Linked DNA regions of Catenuloplanes niger. The protein of the gene in region 1 interacts with the protein of each later gene in a pairwise test. Links are inferred from orthologs where the notes say so. Each region holds a gene or a part of one and is shown on either strand. Other genes may lie near its edges. The genes, in order: J2S44_RS24355 and J2S44_RS10775.

Region 1 (9,131 bases):
GTTCAAGGACCGCGGCATGACCATGGCGGTGTCCCGCGCGGTCGAGGACGGCGCCAAGGCGATCATCTGCGCGTCCACCGGGAACACCAGCGCGTCCGCGGCGGCGTACGCGGCGCGGGCCGGCATCACCTGCGCGGTGCTGGTGCCGCAGGGCAAGATCGCCCTGGGCAAGCTGGGGCAGGCGCTGGTGCACGGCGCCAAGCTGCTGCAGGTCTCCGGCAACTTCGACGACTGCCTGGCGCTCGCGTCGAAGCTGTCGCTGGACTACCCGGTCGCGCTGGTCAACTCCGTGAACCCGGACCGGCTGCAGGGGCAGAAGACCGCGGCGTTCGAGATCGTCGAGGCGCTCGGCGACGCGCCGGACATCCACTGCCTGCCGGTCGGCAACGCCGGCAACATCAGCGCGTACTGGATGGGCTACCAGGAGGACCGGGCCGCGGGCAACGCCACCCGGACGCCGCGGATGTTCGGTTTCCAGGCCTCCGGTGCCGCGCCGATCGTGAACGGTGAGGCCGTGCGTGAGCCGTCCACGATCGCCACCGCGATCCGGATCGGCAACCCGGCGAGCTGGACCAAGGCGGTCGACGCGCGGGACACGTCCGGCGGCCTGATCGCGGCCGTCACGGACCGGGAGATCCTCACGGCGTACCGGCTGCTCGCCCGTACCGTCGGCGTGTTCGTGGAACTGGGCAGCGCGGCCAGCGTGGCCGGCCTGCTCCAGCAGGCGGAGGCGGGCAAGGTCCCGGCCGGCTCGACCGTGGTTTGCACCGTCACCGGCCACGGCCTGAAGGACCCCGAGTGGGCGATCTCCACCGCCCCGTCCCCGACCACCATCCCGAACGACGTGCTCGCCGCGGCCCGCTCGCTCGACCTGGCGTGATCCGGGGTTCCCCGTGCCGTTCCGGAACGGCACGGGGACCGCGACGTTCAGCGCGGGGAGGGGCCGGCGAGCATGTCGCGGGCCAGGTGGCGCAGGCGCGCGACCACCTCCGGGCTCATGTCCGGGTGCCAGCCGTCCAGCAGGCGCGCCAGCGTCTCGGTGCGGGCCTCGGCCAGGCGCTGCCAGACCGCGTCGCCGTCCGCGGTGAGCGTCAGGTCGTGCTCGCCGGTGACCAGCCCGGCCTGCCGCAGCTCGGCCAGCCAGCCGGTCACCCGGTCCGGCGGCAGCAGCCGGTGGGCGGGCAACCCGTCGAGGCGCAGCGTCCCCTTCCGGCCGATCCGGCCGAGCAGCCAGGTCGCCCCGGGCCCGACGCCGGTCCGGGCGCGCGTGGCCAGCTCGCCGTAGAGGCGTTCCGCGTCCTCGCGCAGCGCCAGCGCGGCCAGCACCCGTTCCAGCTCGTCGACCGGGCGGGTGGCCGGCGCCATGCCGAACATCTCCGGTGCCAGCACCGGCGTGGTCACCCGCAGCGGCACCTCGGCCAGCAGCCAGGACAGCACCACGGCCACGCCCAGCAGCACCGCCAGCGTGTGGAACCCGGTGTGCACGCCGTCCGTGTAGACGCGCAGGTAGAGGGCCACTCCCTCGGGTGTCTGCGGGGTGCTCATCACGTTCGCGTCGGACAGCCGCGGCGGTAGCGAACCGGCGACGATCGCGGCGAACAGCACCGGGCCGACCGCGCCGCCGAACCAGCGGAAGTAGAGGCTGGCGAACGTGGCCACGCCCAGGTGCCGCGCGTCCGTGCCGTTCTGCACGGCGAGCTGCACGAGCGGGAAGACCAGCCCGAGGCCGAGCCCGATCAGCAGCGTGGCCAGCAGGATCACCGGGAGCGGCGTGGTCGTCTCCATCCGCCCGAGGATCAGCAGTCCGACCGCGACCAGCATGCTGCCGGCCAGCGTCAGCATCCGGTACCGGCCGGTCCGGACCACGGCCACCTGCCCGGCCACCACGGACAGGAGCATGCCGGTGGAGAGCGGCAGCAGTGCCAGCCCGGACCCGGCCGGGCTGCCGCCGCGGGCCAGCTGCAGGTACGGCGGCAGGCTCGCCACGGTCACGAACAGCGCGGCGCCGCCGAGCAGGCCGATCGCGGACGCGGTCGGGAACACCGTGCCGGTGAACAGCTCCGGCGGCAGCACCGGCACCGCGGCCCGGCGCTCCACCCGCACGAACGCGGCGATCAGCAGCGCGGTCACGCCGGCCGCACCGAGCGACCAGGGCAGGCCGCGGCCGGGTGCGCCGGCCCAGAACACCGCGATCAGCACGCCCGCGCCGATCAGCGCCATCAGCGTGATCCCGGCCAGATCCAGCGGTACGCGTTCGCGCTGGTGCGCGCCGGACACGGTCAGCGTGACGACGACCAGCAGCACGAACGCGGTGCCGGCCGTCACGTGGAACAGCCAGCGCCAGGAGAGCGCGTCGGCCAGCAGCCCGCCGGGGACCGGCCCGAGCACGCCGGCGACCGCGTAGGTGGCCCCGAACGCGTTCTGGAACGGCGCCCGCTGTTCGGCCCCGGCCATCCGGGTGGTGAGCACGTGGGTGAGGACGAGCGCGGTGCCGGCGCCGACGCCGTAGATCACCTGCGCCCAGATCAGGGTGCGGATCGACTCGGCCTGCCCGCCCAGCGCCGCACCCGCGGCCGTGGTCAGCAGTCCGGCCTGGAGCAGCCTCTTCGGCCCGTATCGGTCGCCGAGCCGCCCGGCCAGCGGCGCCGCGGTGATCGCGGCGAGCAGCGAGGCGGAGATGATCCAGGCCGCCCGGGTCGGGCCGCCGATCTCGGTGGCGAGGTCGCGCAGCGCCGGACCGTGCCAGGTCTGGTTCGTGCCGGCCAGCAGCGGCGCGCCGAGTAGCGCGCAGAGCGTGAGCGTGCGGCGGGCCATGCCTACAGGCTATGTGGACAAAACAGATAATTTTTCGTTACCGGAGGTTTTCGCCGGCGCGCTCCGCGGCCGCGTCCGCCTCCGCCGCGCCGACCAGCAACTCCGTGGCCCGCAGGACGACGCCCAGGTCCGCGGCGGACATCCGGCACAGCACGCGGGCCTGGCGTTCGGCGCCGGCCATGATGATGCGTTCCACGGTCTGCCGGCCGTGCGGCGTGAGCATCACCCGCCGTACCCGCCGGTCGTTCGGGTCCTCATGTCTTTCCACCAGATCGTGGGCGACGAGCCGGTCCACGATCCCGGTGACGGTGGCCAGGCTGACGCCCATGAAGCGCTGCAGTTCCTGCCCGGATGCCCCGCCGCCCGCGGCCAGCATGAGTAGGATCTTGAGCTGCGGCATGGTCAGATGCGCGTCGAAGAGCGGGTTGGACCGATCGTGCGCGAACAGGTACTGCAGGCGGCGCTGGGTTTCCATGATCTGCGCGATCAGCCGGTCCTTGTCCTCGTCGGCCACCGCGTCTCCTGCCGTCTCGCCGTCTGGGTCCTTCTGCACCGCAGGTCCTTGTGAACTACGGGATGTCCCCGATTGTGGGCAACTTGTTCGCGTAAGGCAAACTATTCGTGTCGAGCTAACTTACCCCAGCAGGAGAAGAGTCTGCTCATGTCCTTGCTCGCAAGACTGAGTCTCGCGAACCGGGGTCTCGTCGCCCTGATCGCGATCATCGTGACCGGCTTCGGGGCCTTCGCCATCCCGTCCCTCAAGCAGCAGCTCCTGCCCTCGCTGGAGTTCCCGGCTGCGTTCATCTTCGCCTCCTACCCCGGGGCGTCGCCGGAGATCGTCGAGCAGCGGGTCACCGAGCCGATCGAGAACAGCGTCCAGGGGATCGAGGGCCTCGACGAGGTCACGTCGACCACCAGCGAGGGCGTGGCGACGGTCCAGGTCCTGTTCGAGTTCGGCACCGACCTGACCCAGACCGTCTCCAAGATCGAGAGCAACCTGGGCCGGATCCGCGCCCAGCTGCCGGAGGACGTCGACCCCACCGTCTTCGCCGGCAGCACCGCCGACCTGCCGGCCATCGTGCTGGCCGCGTCCGGCGGCGCGGACGAGGCGGCGCTCGCGGCCACGCTCAACGAGAGCGTGCTGCCCGAGCTCCAGGGCATCGAAGGCGTGCGGACCGCGGAGGTCACCGGCGCGCGCACGTCGAGCATCACCATCACGCCCGACCTGGCCAAGTTCGGCGCGGCCGGCGTCAACCCGGCCGGCATCGCCACCGCGCTCCAGGCGAACGGCGTCTCCGTCCCGGCCGGCACGCTGACCGAGGGCGAGCGCACGCTGACCGTCCAGGTGGGCACGCCGATCACCACCCTCGAGGACCTGCAGAACATCTACCTCAGCGGTACGGGCGGGCGCGCGGTCCGGCTCGGCGACGTCGCCACCGTGGCCGAGGTGCAGGCGGCGCCGACGTCCTACACGCGCACGGACGGCGTGGACAGCCTTGGCATCTCCGTCACCGCCACGCCGGACGGCAACGCGGTGCGCATCTCCGAGGAGATCCGCGACCGGCTCCCGGAGCTGGCCGCGGCCAGCGGCGCCACGCTCACGGTCGTCTTCGACCAGGCGCCGTTCGTCGAGAAGTCGATCGAGAGCCTCGCCACCGAGGGCCTGCTCGGCCTGGTGATGGCCGTGATCGTCATCCTGGTCTTCCTGCTCTCCGTCCGGTCCACGATCGTCACCGCGGTCTCCATCCCGCTCTCCGTGCTGGTCGCGCTGATCGCGCTGTGGATCCAGGACTACTCGCTCAACCTGCTCACGCTCGGCGCGCTCACCATCGCGGTCGGCCGGGTGGTCGACGACTCCATCGTGGTGCTGGAGAACATCAAACGCCATCTCGGGTACGGCGAGGAGAAGCTGCGCGCGATCACCACCGGCGTGCAGGAGGTCGCCGGCGCGGTGCTGGCGTCCACGCTCACCACGGTCGCGGTGTTCGCGCCGATCGCGCTGGTCGGTGGCTTCGTCGGCCAGCTCTTCGCACCGTTCGCCATCACGGTCACGGTCGCGCTGATCGCCTCGCTCATCGTGTCGCTGACCATCGTCCCGGTGCTGGCCTACTGGTTCCTCCGCCCGCCGAAGGGCACCGCGGAGGAGACCGAGGTCGCCCGCAAGGCCGCGGAGGAGAAGGAGCTGCGCAGCCCGCTCCAGCGCTCCTACCTGCCGGTCATCCGGTTCGCCACCAGCTGGCGCTGGACCACGATCGGCATCGGCGTCGTGGTGCTGGCGATCACCGGTGGTCTCGCCACCCAGCTGAAGACGAACTTCATCGACCAGTCCGGCCAGGACACGCTGAGCATCTCCCAGACGATGCCGATCGGCACCAGCCTGGAGACGACGAACGCGCAGGCCAAGCGGGTCGAGGCGGTGCTGTCCGACGCCGATGAGGTGAAGTCGTACCAGGCGACCGTGGGCGGCGGCGGCCAGTCCGCGCTGTTCACCGGCGGCGGCAGCGGCGCGAACAGCGCCAGCTACTCCGTCACGCTCGAGGAGGACGTCGACACCGAGGCGTTCACCGAGCGGCTGCGCGGCGAGTTCGAGGACCTCGGCCCGTCGGCCGGCGAGATCACCGTCGGCGCGGACTCCAGCAGCGGATTCAGCGGCAACGAGCTCGCGGTCGTGGTCAAGGCCGCGGACGCGGAGTCGCTGGCCGCGGCCGCGAAGCAGGTCCAGGACGCGATGGCGGCCACGCCGGACGTCACGGACGTGACCAGCGACCTGGCCGAGAGCGTGCCGCGCATCGACATCACGGTCGACCGGGCCGCGGCCACCGCGCGCGGTCTCTCCGAGGCGCAGATCGGCCAGCTGGTCTCCGGCGCGTTCCGCGACGCACCGATCGGGCAGGTCACGCTGACCGGTGCCGGCGAGCGCAACGTCGTGCTGGACCTCGGCGGCACCGCCCCGGCGGACCTGGCCGCGCTCCGGGCGTACCCGCTGCAGACGCCGGGCGGCATCGTGCCGCTGGACGACGTGGCGGACGTCAACGAGGTGCAGGGCCCGGTCGAGATCACCCGGATCAACGGCGACCGCAGCGTCACCGTCACCGGTACGGTCAGCGGCTCCAACATCGGCGCGGCCACCACCACGCTGACCACCGAGCTGGACGAGCTGACCCCGCCGGCCGGCGCGAGCTGGGAGATCGGTGGCGTCAGCGCCGACCAGGCCGAGGCGTTCTCGCAGCTGGGCCTCGCGGTCCTGGCCGCGATCGCGATCGTCTTCATCATCATGGTGGCGACGTTCGGCTCGATCGTCCAGCCGCTGATCCTGCTGGTCTCCATCCCGTTCGCGGCGACCGGCGCGATCCTGCTGCTGCTGGCCACGGACACCGCGCTCGGCGTACCCGCGCTGATCGGTGTGCTGATGCTGGTCGGCATCGTGGTCACCAACGCCATCGTGCTGATGGACCTGATCAACCAGTACCGCAAGCAGGGGTACGGCGTGCAGGAGGCGGTGATCGAGGGCGGCCGGCACCGGCTGCGGCCCATCCTGATGACCGCGATCGCCACCATCTTCGCGCTCACCCCGATGGCGCTCGGCCTGACCGGCGAGGGCGGCTTCATCTCACAGCCGCTCGCGGTCGTGGTCATCGGCGGCCTGATCAGCTCCACGCTGCTCACGCTGCTGCTGGTGCCGGCGCTCTACACGCTGGTCGAGGGCCGGCGTGAGCGTCGCGCCGAGCGCCGGGCGCGCAAGGCGGACCAGGTACGGGGCGGCGTCCCGGCCCCCGCCCCGGTCGCGGCCCCGGCTCCGGCCGCCGCCCCGGTGGAGCGGGTCGACTCGGTGCCGGAGACGACGCCGGAGCCGCCCGCCGCACCCTCGGGCGCGCTGCGGGACGGCACCGACCAGTTCGAGGTGCTCCGCCTGCCACGCAGCAACAAGTCACCGCTGCCGCCGCAGGAGTAGCCGATCGGTTCGAGGCGCCTTCCGGATCCGTCCGGAAGGCGCCTTGATCATTTGGGTAAGGTCCCTCTGTGAGTTCACCCCTGTCGCTGCTGGCCCGGAACCCGGACTTCCGGCGGCTCTACCTCAGTGAACTCGTCGTCTTCGGCGCGGACTGGTTCATCATGGTCCCGCTGCTGGTGCTGCTGACCGACCTCACCGGCAGCGGCGTGCTCGGCGCGCTCGTGATGACCGTCGACACCGGCCTCAACGCGCTGCTCCTGCCGTACTCCGGCACGGTCGTCGACCGGGTCAACCGCCGCACCGTGATGATCGTCGCGAACCTGGCCGCGCTCGTCGCCTCGCTGCTGCTCTTCACGGTCCAGGACGCCGGCACCGCATGGCTCGCGCTGCTGGCGATGGCCGCGGTCGCGGTGGCCAAGGCCTTCTACACGCCCGCCGCCCAGGCCGCGCTGCCCAACGTGGTCGACCCCGAGGACCTGCCCGACGCGAACGCGCTGGCCGGCGGCGCCTGGGGCATCATGGTCGTGGTCGGCGCCTCGGTCGGCGGCGTGGTCAGCGGCTTCGCCGGCCCGTACGCGTGCTTCGCGATGGCCGGCGCCGGCCTGCTGATCGCCGCGTTCCTCACCTCCCGCATCCGCCGCCCCCTCCAGGCCGCCGCACCGGACGGCCCACCACCGCACCCGTTCGCCGCGATCCGCGAGGCGCTGCGCCACATCGGCGCCAGCCCCCGCCTCCGCGCCCTGATCACGGTCAAGTCCGCCGTCGGCCTCGGCAACGGCGTCATCGCCGCGTTCCCCCTGGTCGTCGCCGCCTACGGCGTGGGCCCGGCCGGCGTCGGCATCCTCTTCGCCGCCCGCGGCGCCGCCGTCCTGGCCGGCCCGCTGGCCACCCGCCGCCTCCTCGACCACCAGACCTGGCTGCTGCCCGGCCTCGCCATCTCGATGGCCGTCTACGGCCTCGCCTACGCCACCGCCGCGTTCGCCCCATGGTTCCCACTGCTGGTCGCCCTGGTCTTCGTCGCACACTTCGCCGGCGGCACCAACTGGATGCTCTCCAACTTCGCCCTCCAGAGCGCCGTCCCGGACACGCTGCGCGGCCGCGTCTTCGCCACCGACCTGATGCTCACCACCATCGCCATCTCGATCAGCCAACTGGCCGTCGCCGCCGTCATCGACCACGTCGACCCCCGCCACATCATGGTCGCCAGCGGCGCCGTCACCCTCCTCTACGCCTGCGGCTGGGCCATCGCCACCCGCAACCGCACCACCCCCTGACCCCTTCACCCGCGCGCCTCCCGCCCGCTCCCCACCCCATGCCCCGTCTCCCGGCCGATCCGACCGCGGCCAATTGCGGAATTCGCACCCCCGCGGCCGCCGACGTGACTTTCCCCCGACGCCGCATTCTGGGCGGACGTGCCATCGCGCCACAACCCGACTTCGGTAACCGTGACTCACCGGCCGCAGCCCGCCGGGCAATTCACGATGCGCAGTGCCCCTGATTTCACGCGAAAGTCGCCGCCGACTTCTCTCTGAGCAGGGCAGCACTATTCCTCACTGCTGGCGCCGCACTCCTCGCCTGCATCTTTTCGGAAACCTTCCGGCGGCAGCTCGCGCTTCTCGGCAGACAGCCGAGCCCACCGGCCCCGCAGGCATACCCGCCTTCGAATGCGTGATGCCGGCCATCTCGCCGTCCACCGAATCGCACTCGACGGCACCACCACTTTCCCGGCGCGCCCTGCCCCGCGGCGGTTGGTGCACGCGTTCGGTCCCGCCCCGGCCGGTTGAGTACACGCCCGGCGAGTCGTGCCCGCGGTGGTTGGGGCATCGTGTCCGGCCCGGCCTGCGGCGGTTGGGGCACGGGGCTGACGGGGGACTTGCCCGGCCGGTAGCGGCACGCGGTTGGCGGAGCCTCACTGCGGTGGTAGCGGCACATATCGGGCGTGACATGACCACCGCAGCAGCCGCGCACGCTTGGCGGAACCTACCTGTGGCAGTGGTGGCATACGCCTGGCGGCCGAGCCGGATCGCGGTGCCCGCGGGCCCACGTGGTCGACCAGGATCGGACTGCGGCGCCGCGGATCGGCCACCACCACGGAGTCTCTCGTGTCCCGCAGGCATGCGGTCGCGCGCGGACCCCCGCCGCCGGACAGCCGAGTGATCACACGAAGCTGCCCGCGGCACGGCCGGCACGCCGTCGCGCGACATCTGCGGCACCGCAGTCGCATCGTCACCCGAACCCGCGTGCCGCGTCGCGGCCGCACGGCCAGCCGAGGGCGTCCCCGACGCGGCGGGCGTGCCGCCGCGCATGGGGCGTCGGCGGCGTGGCCGCCGTGTGGTCGCGCACGGGCGCCTGTGGCGTGGCGGGC
Region 2 (3,814 bases), 3.0 Mb from region 1 along the record:
TCGGTCGCCGTGATCGAGGAGGTGGGGGTGGTCGTGGAGCTGGTCGACGTGGTGGTGTTCGTCGTCGACAGCTTCTCGCCGATCTTGCTGTGCGCCAGCTTGTCCTTGCCCTCGCTGTACAGCCGGTTCGCCTGCGCCTGTGCGACGCCGGCGGCCTCCTGCACGGTCGGGTGGTCCAGGACCTTGCGGGCCTGCACCCGCAGCTCCTCGTACTTCTCCCGGCCGGCGCGGGCGCCCAGGACGAACCCCGCGGCCAGCCCGCCGATGAACAGAAGCTTTCCGCGCATGGTGGCGGCTCCTCTCGTGCCTTGACGCAGCGCTACCTGGAGGCAGCACTGTCGCGCCTGTCGTGTGTTGCTGCCGGGGTACGTACCCATCCTGCCCCTGAGCCATGCCCCCGTGTGCGGTAGTCACTGAAATGTCCGAAAACTCGGCACGACCGGGTCGGGTAACCCGGTGGCAGAACCCCCCAGGTGGTCATGTAAGGTTGTTCCCGTCGCCAGGGAGCGGAGAGATCCGAGGCCCGAGCGGTGCACGATCCCCTGTAGCTCAATTGGCAGAGCAGCCGGCTGTTAACCGGCAGGTTATTGGTTCGAGTCCAATCGGGGGAGCAAGAATACAGAGGCCACTACGCCCGCGGGCGTAGTGGCCTCTCGCGTGTGCCGCTTCCGGGACCTGATGGTGCCCCGGCGAGCGGTTCCAGGGCTTCGCCTCCGCCGCTCCTTCTTCCGGACCGCTGACGTGTCCCGGATTTCTCCCTCCACCGCCTGACGCGTCTCCGTCGACGTCCGGGGCCGGACGTCCGGGTTTGGGTGCGCTTGGTGGGTTTCGCGGCGCAGGCGCCGCCGGTGTTCCACACTCCGATGAGGCGTGCCGGCTCACGAACCACTACCCTGACGGCTGTTGCGTCGTTTGTTGCGTCGATTTGGGGAGTGGTCATGCGCACCCGAAGTGCCGTCCTGATCGCGGTCGCCGTGGTGCTCGGCTGGCTGGCGATCGCCGGGGTGACCGGGCCCTACTCCGGAAAGCTCAGCGAGGTCTCCACCACGGACAACACCGCGTTCCTGCCGGCCGACGCGGAGGCCACCCGGGCGGCGGACGAGGCCGCCGCCTTCACCGACCGGGCCGCGATCCCGGCCATCGTGGTCTACGAGCGGGACTCCGGCATCACCGCCGAGGACCGGCGGCGCGCCGCCGCGGACCGCGCGGAGCTGGCCGGCCTGGACGGCGTGCTCGGTCCGCTGCCGGACGTGGACGACAGCGACGACGGCAAGGCGCTGCAGCTCGTCGTGCCGGTGGACAACGCCCGGGACGTCAACGAGGTGATCACCGCGGTCCGGGCGGCCGTGCAGTCGCCGGACCTCACCGTCCACGTGGCCGGGCCGGCCGGGCTGCGCGCGGACCTCAAGGAGGTCTTCGGCTCGCTCGACCTGACGCTGCTGCTGGTCACCGCGGGCGTGGTCCTGGTGATCCTGCTGGTCGTCTACCGCAGCCCGGTGCTGTGGATCATCCCGCTGCTGGCCGCCGCGGTCTCGTTCGGGCTGGCCGCGACCGCGGTCTACCTGCTGGCCGACAACGACGTGGTGAAGCTGGACGGACAGGCGCAGGGCATCCTCACCGTGCTGGTCTTCGGCGCGGGCACGGACTACGCGCTGCTGCTGATCGCGCGCTACCGGGAGGAGCTCGGACGCTTCGACCGTACCGTCGACGCGTTGAAGGCCGCGTGGCGCGGCGCCGCGCCCGCGATCGTCGCGTCCGCCGCCACGGTGATCGCGGCCCTGCTCTGCCTGCTCTTCTCCGGCCTGAACTCGAATCGGGCGCTCGGCCCGATCTCCGCGGTCGGCATCGCCGCCACGCTGATCGTGATGCTCACGTTCCTGCCCGCGCTGCTGCTGCTCGGCGGCCGGTGGGCGTTCTGGCCGCGCCGCCCGGTGACCGGCGGCACCGCGACGGAGTCCCGGCTCTGGACCCGGGTGGCCGGCGCGGTCGAGAAGCGGCCGCGCGTCACCTGGATCGGCACCGCGCTCGCGCTCGCCGTCTGCATGCTCGGCCTGTTGCAGGTCGGCAGCACCGGCCTCGGCCAGTCCGACCTGTTCACCGCGGAGACCGACTCGGTGACCGGCCAGGAGGCGCTGGCCCGGCACTTCCCGGGCGGTTCCGGCTCGCCCACCACGATCTTCGTGTCCGCGCCCGCGCTCGGCGCCGTCCAGCAGGCCGTGCAGGCCGTCGCGTCGGTCGACAGCGTGCGCCCGGTCAGCGAGAGCGGCGCGCCGGCCGGCCCGCCCAAGGTCGTCGACGGGCGGGTGCAGTTGCAGGCCACGCTCGCGGACGAGCCGGACAGCGCCGCGGCCGAGGAGACCGTGCGGCAGATCCGGGTGGCCGCGCACGCGGTGCCGGGCGCGAACGCGGTGGTCGGCGGCTACACCGCGGTGCAGCTGGACACGCAGGACGCGAACGAGCGGGACCGCAACGTGATCATCCCGCTGGTGCTGGCCGTGATCGCGGTGATCCTCGCGCTGCTGCTGCGCTCACTGCTGGCGCCGGTGCTGCTGATCGCGACCGTGGTGCTGTCCTTCGGCTCCACGCTCGGCATCTGCGCGCTGATCTTCCGTTACCTGTTCGGCTTCCCCGGCATCGACGCGTCCATCCCGCTGTTCGCGTTCGTGTTCCTGGTGGCGCTCGGCATCGACTACAACATCTTCCTGATGAGCCGGGTCCGCGAGGAGTCGATCGCGCACGGCACCCGGTCCGGCGTGCTGCGCGGGCTGATCGTCACCGGCGGCGTGATCACCTCGGCCGGCGTGGTGCTGGCCGCCACGTTCTCCGCGCTCGCGGTCGTACCGCTGGTCATCCTCGCCGAACTCGGCACCGCGGTCGCGGTCGGCGTGCTGCTGGACACCGTCGTGGTCCGGTCGCTGCTGGTGCCCGCGCTGGTGCACGACCTCGGCGACCGGGTGTGGTGGCCGAGCCGGCTGTCCCGGCGCGCACCGGGCGGCCCGGATGATTCGGCGAAGAAGGACGGCCGGTTGATCTCCGTTTAGCCGATATTCGGCCGATATAGACCTGGTATCGCTTGATCAAAGAAGGCCGGTCCCGGCCGATTGCCGGTGGCCGGGGCACACGCGTACGGGATACGATCCCCGCGCCGGGGCGGTAGCTCAGCCGGTTAGAGCAGGGGACTCATAATCCCTCGGTCGCGGGTTCGAGTCCCGCCCGCCCCACCGCATTCACCTGCGAAAACGTTCATTTCGGGATCGACGCGAATGAACGCTTGAATCGCATTGCGCACCCAGTGTGCCGACGTCACCACCATTTGTGATCATCGAATGATGAGATCCACATCGTCGCGCGCGGTGAGGAGGCCCGCCTTCCCGCCGCTCACGCCGTCCGCGTGATCGAGATCTCAGCCCTCCCCCGTCGGTCCGCACACCGCTCTGACCTGCGGTGGCGTCCGTGTTGCATGATCGGCTCGGCCGCCGGCCCGGGCGATGACCGGCGGCGGCCGGCGACACGGGGAGGAGGACGCATGACGTTCCCAGCCGGAGCGGGCCCGACCGATCCGGACCGGTGGGTCCGGGGGCAGGCGGCGCGGAGGCGCCCCAGCGAATGCTGGAGATCATGTCCGGGCTGGTCGGCGAGGTCTCCTCGGCCATGGCGTTCCTGAAGAGCCCGCTGCCGCCGGTCGCCGACGACGCCTGTGCGGCGGTCGCGGTGTGGCACGAGACCGCGACGTTCGGCGAGCCACCGGCCGAGATCACCGTCCGGTCGGCCCGGTCCCTCACCGGCGAGGTCGCGGTGGAGGAGCGGGACTGCG

Evidence for each region.
Region 2: the proteins of J2S44_RS24355 (region 1) and J2S44_RS10775 interact in binary tests that used the Bacillus subtilis proteins (3 or more experiments, as listed by UniProt). The link is inferred for Catenuloplanes niger from one-to-one orthologs.

The regions. Positions count from the first base shown.
Region 1 is NZ_JAVDYC010000001.1:5,462,251-5,471,381, forward strand. What follows is about bases 3,132-6,966. They hold J2S44_RS24355 (efflux RND transporter permease subunit), read left to right. Parts: upstream 3,132-3,475; coding sequence 3,476-6,766; downstream 6,767-6,966. Other genes in these bases: J2S44_RS24350 (MarR family winged helix-turn-helix transcriptional regulator), read right to left, coding at 3,132-3,367; J2S44_RS24360 (MFS transporter), read left to right, coding at 6,835-6,966. Also shown: thrC (threonine synthase), read left to right, coding at 1-880; J2S44_RS24345 (MFS transporter), read right to left, coding at 928-2,814; more of J2S44_RS24350, read right to left, coding at 2,852-3,131; more of J2S44_RS24360, read left to right, coding at 6,967-8,040. UniProt on the Bacillus subtilis protein: Required for self-resistance to surfactin, an antimicrobial lipopeptide surfactant produced by B.subtilis. Also required for swarming motility.
Region 2 is NZ_JAVDYC010000001.1:2,497,134-2,500,947, forward strand. What follows is about bases 565-3,489. They hold J2S44_RS10775 (MMPL family transporter), read left to right. Parts: upstream 565-938; coding sequence 939-3,041; downstream 3,042-3,489. In the rest of the region: J2S44_RS10765 (hypothetical protein), read right to left, coding at 1-287; J2S44_RS10785 (hypothetical protein), read left to right, coding at 3,607-3,814.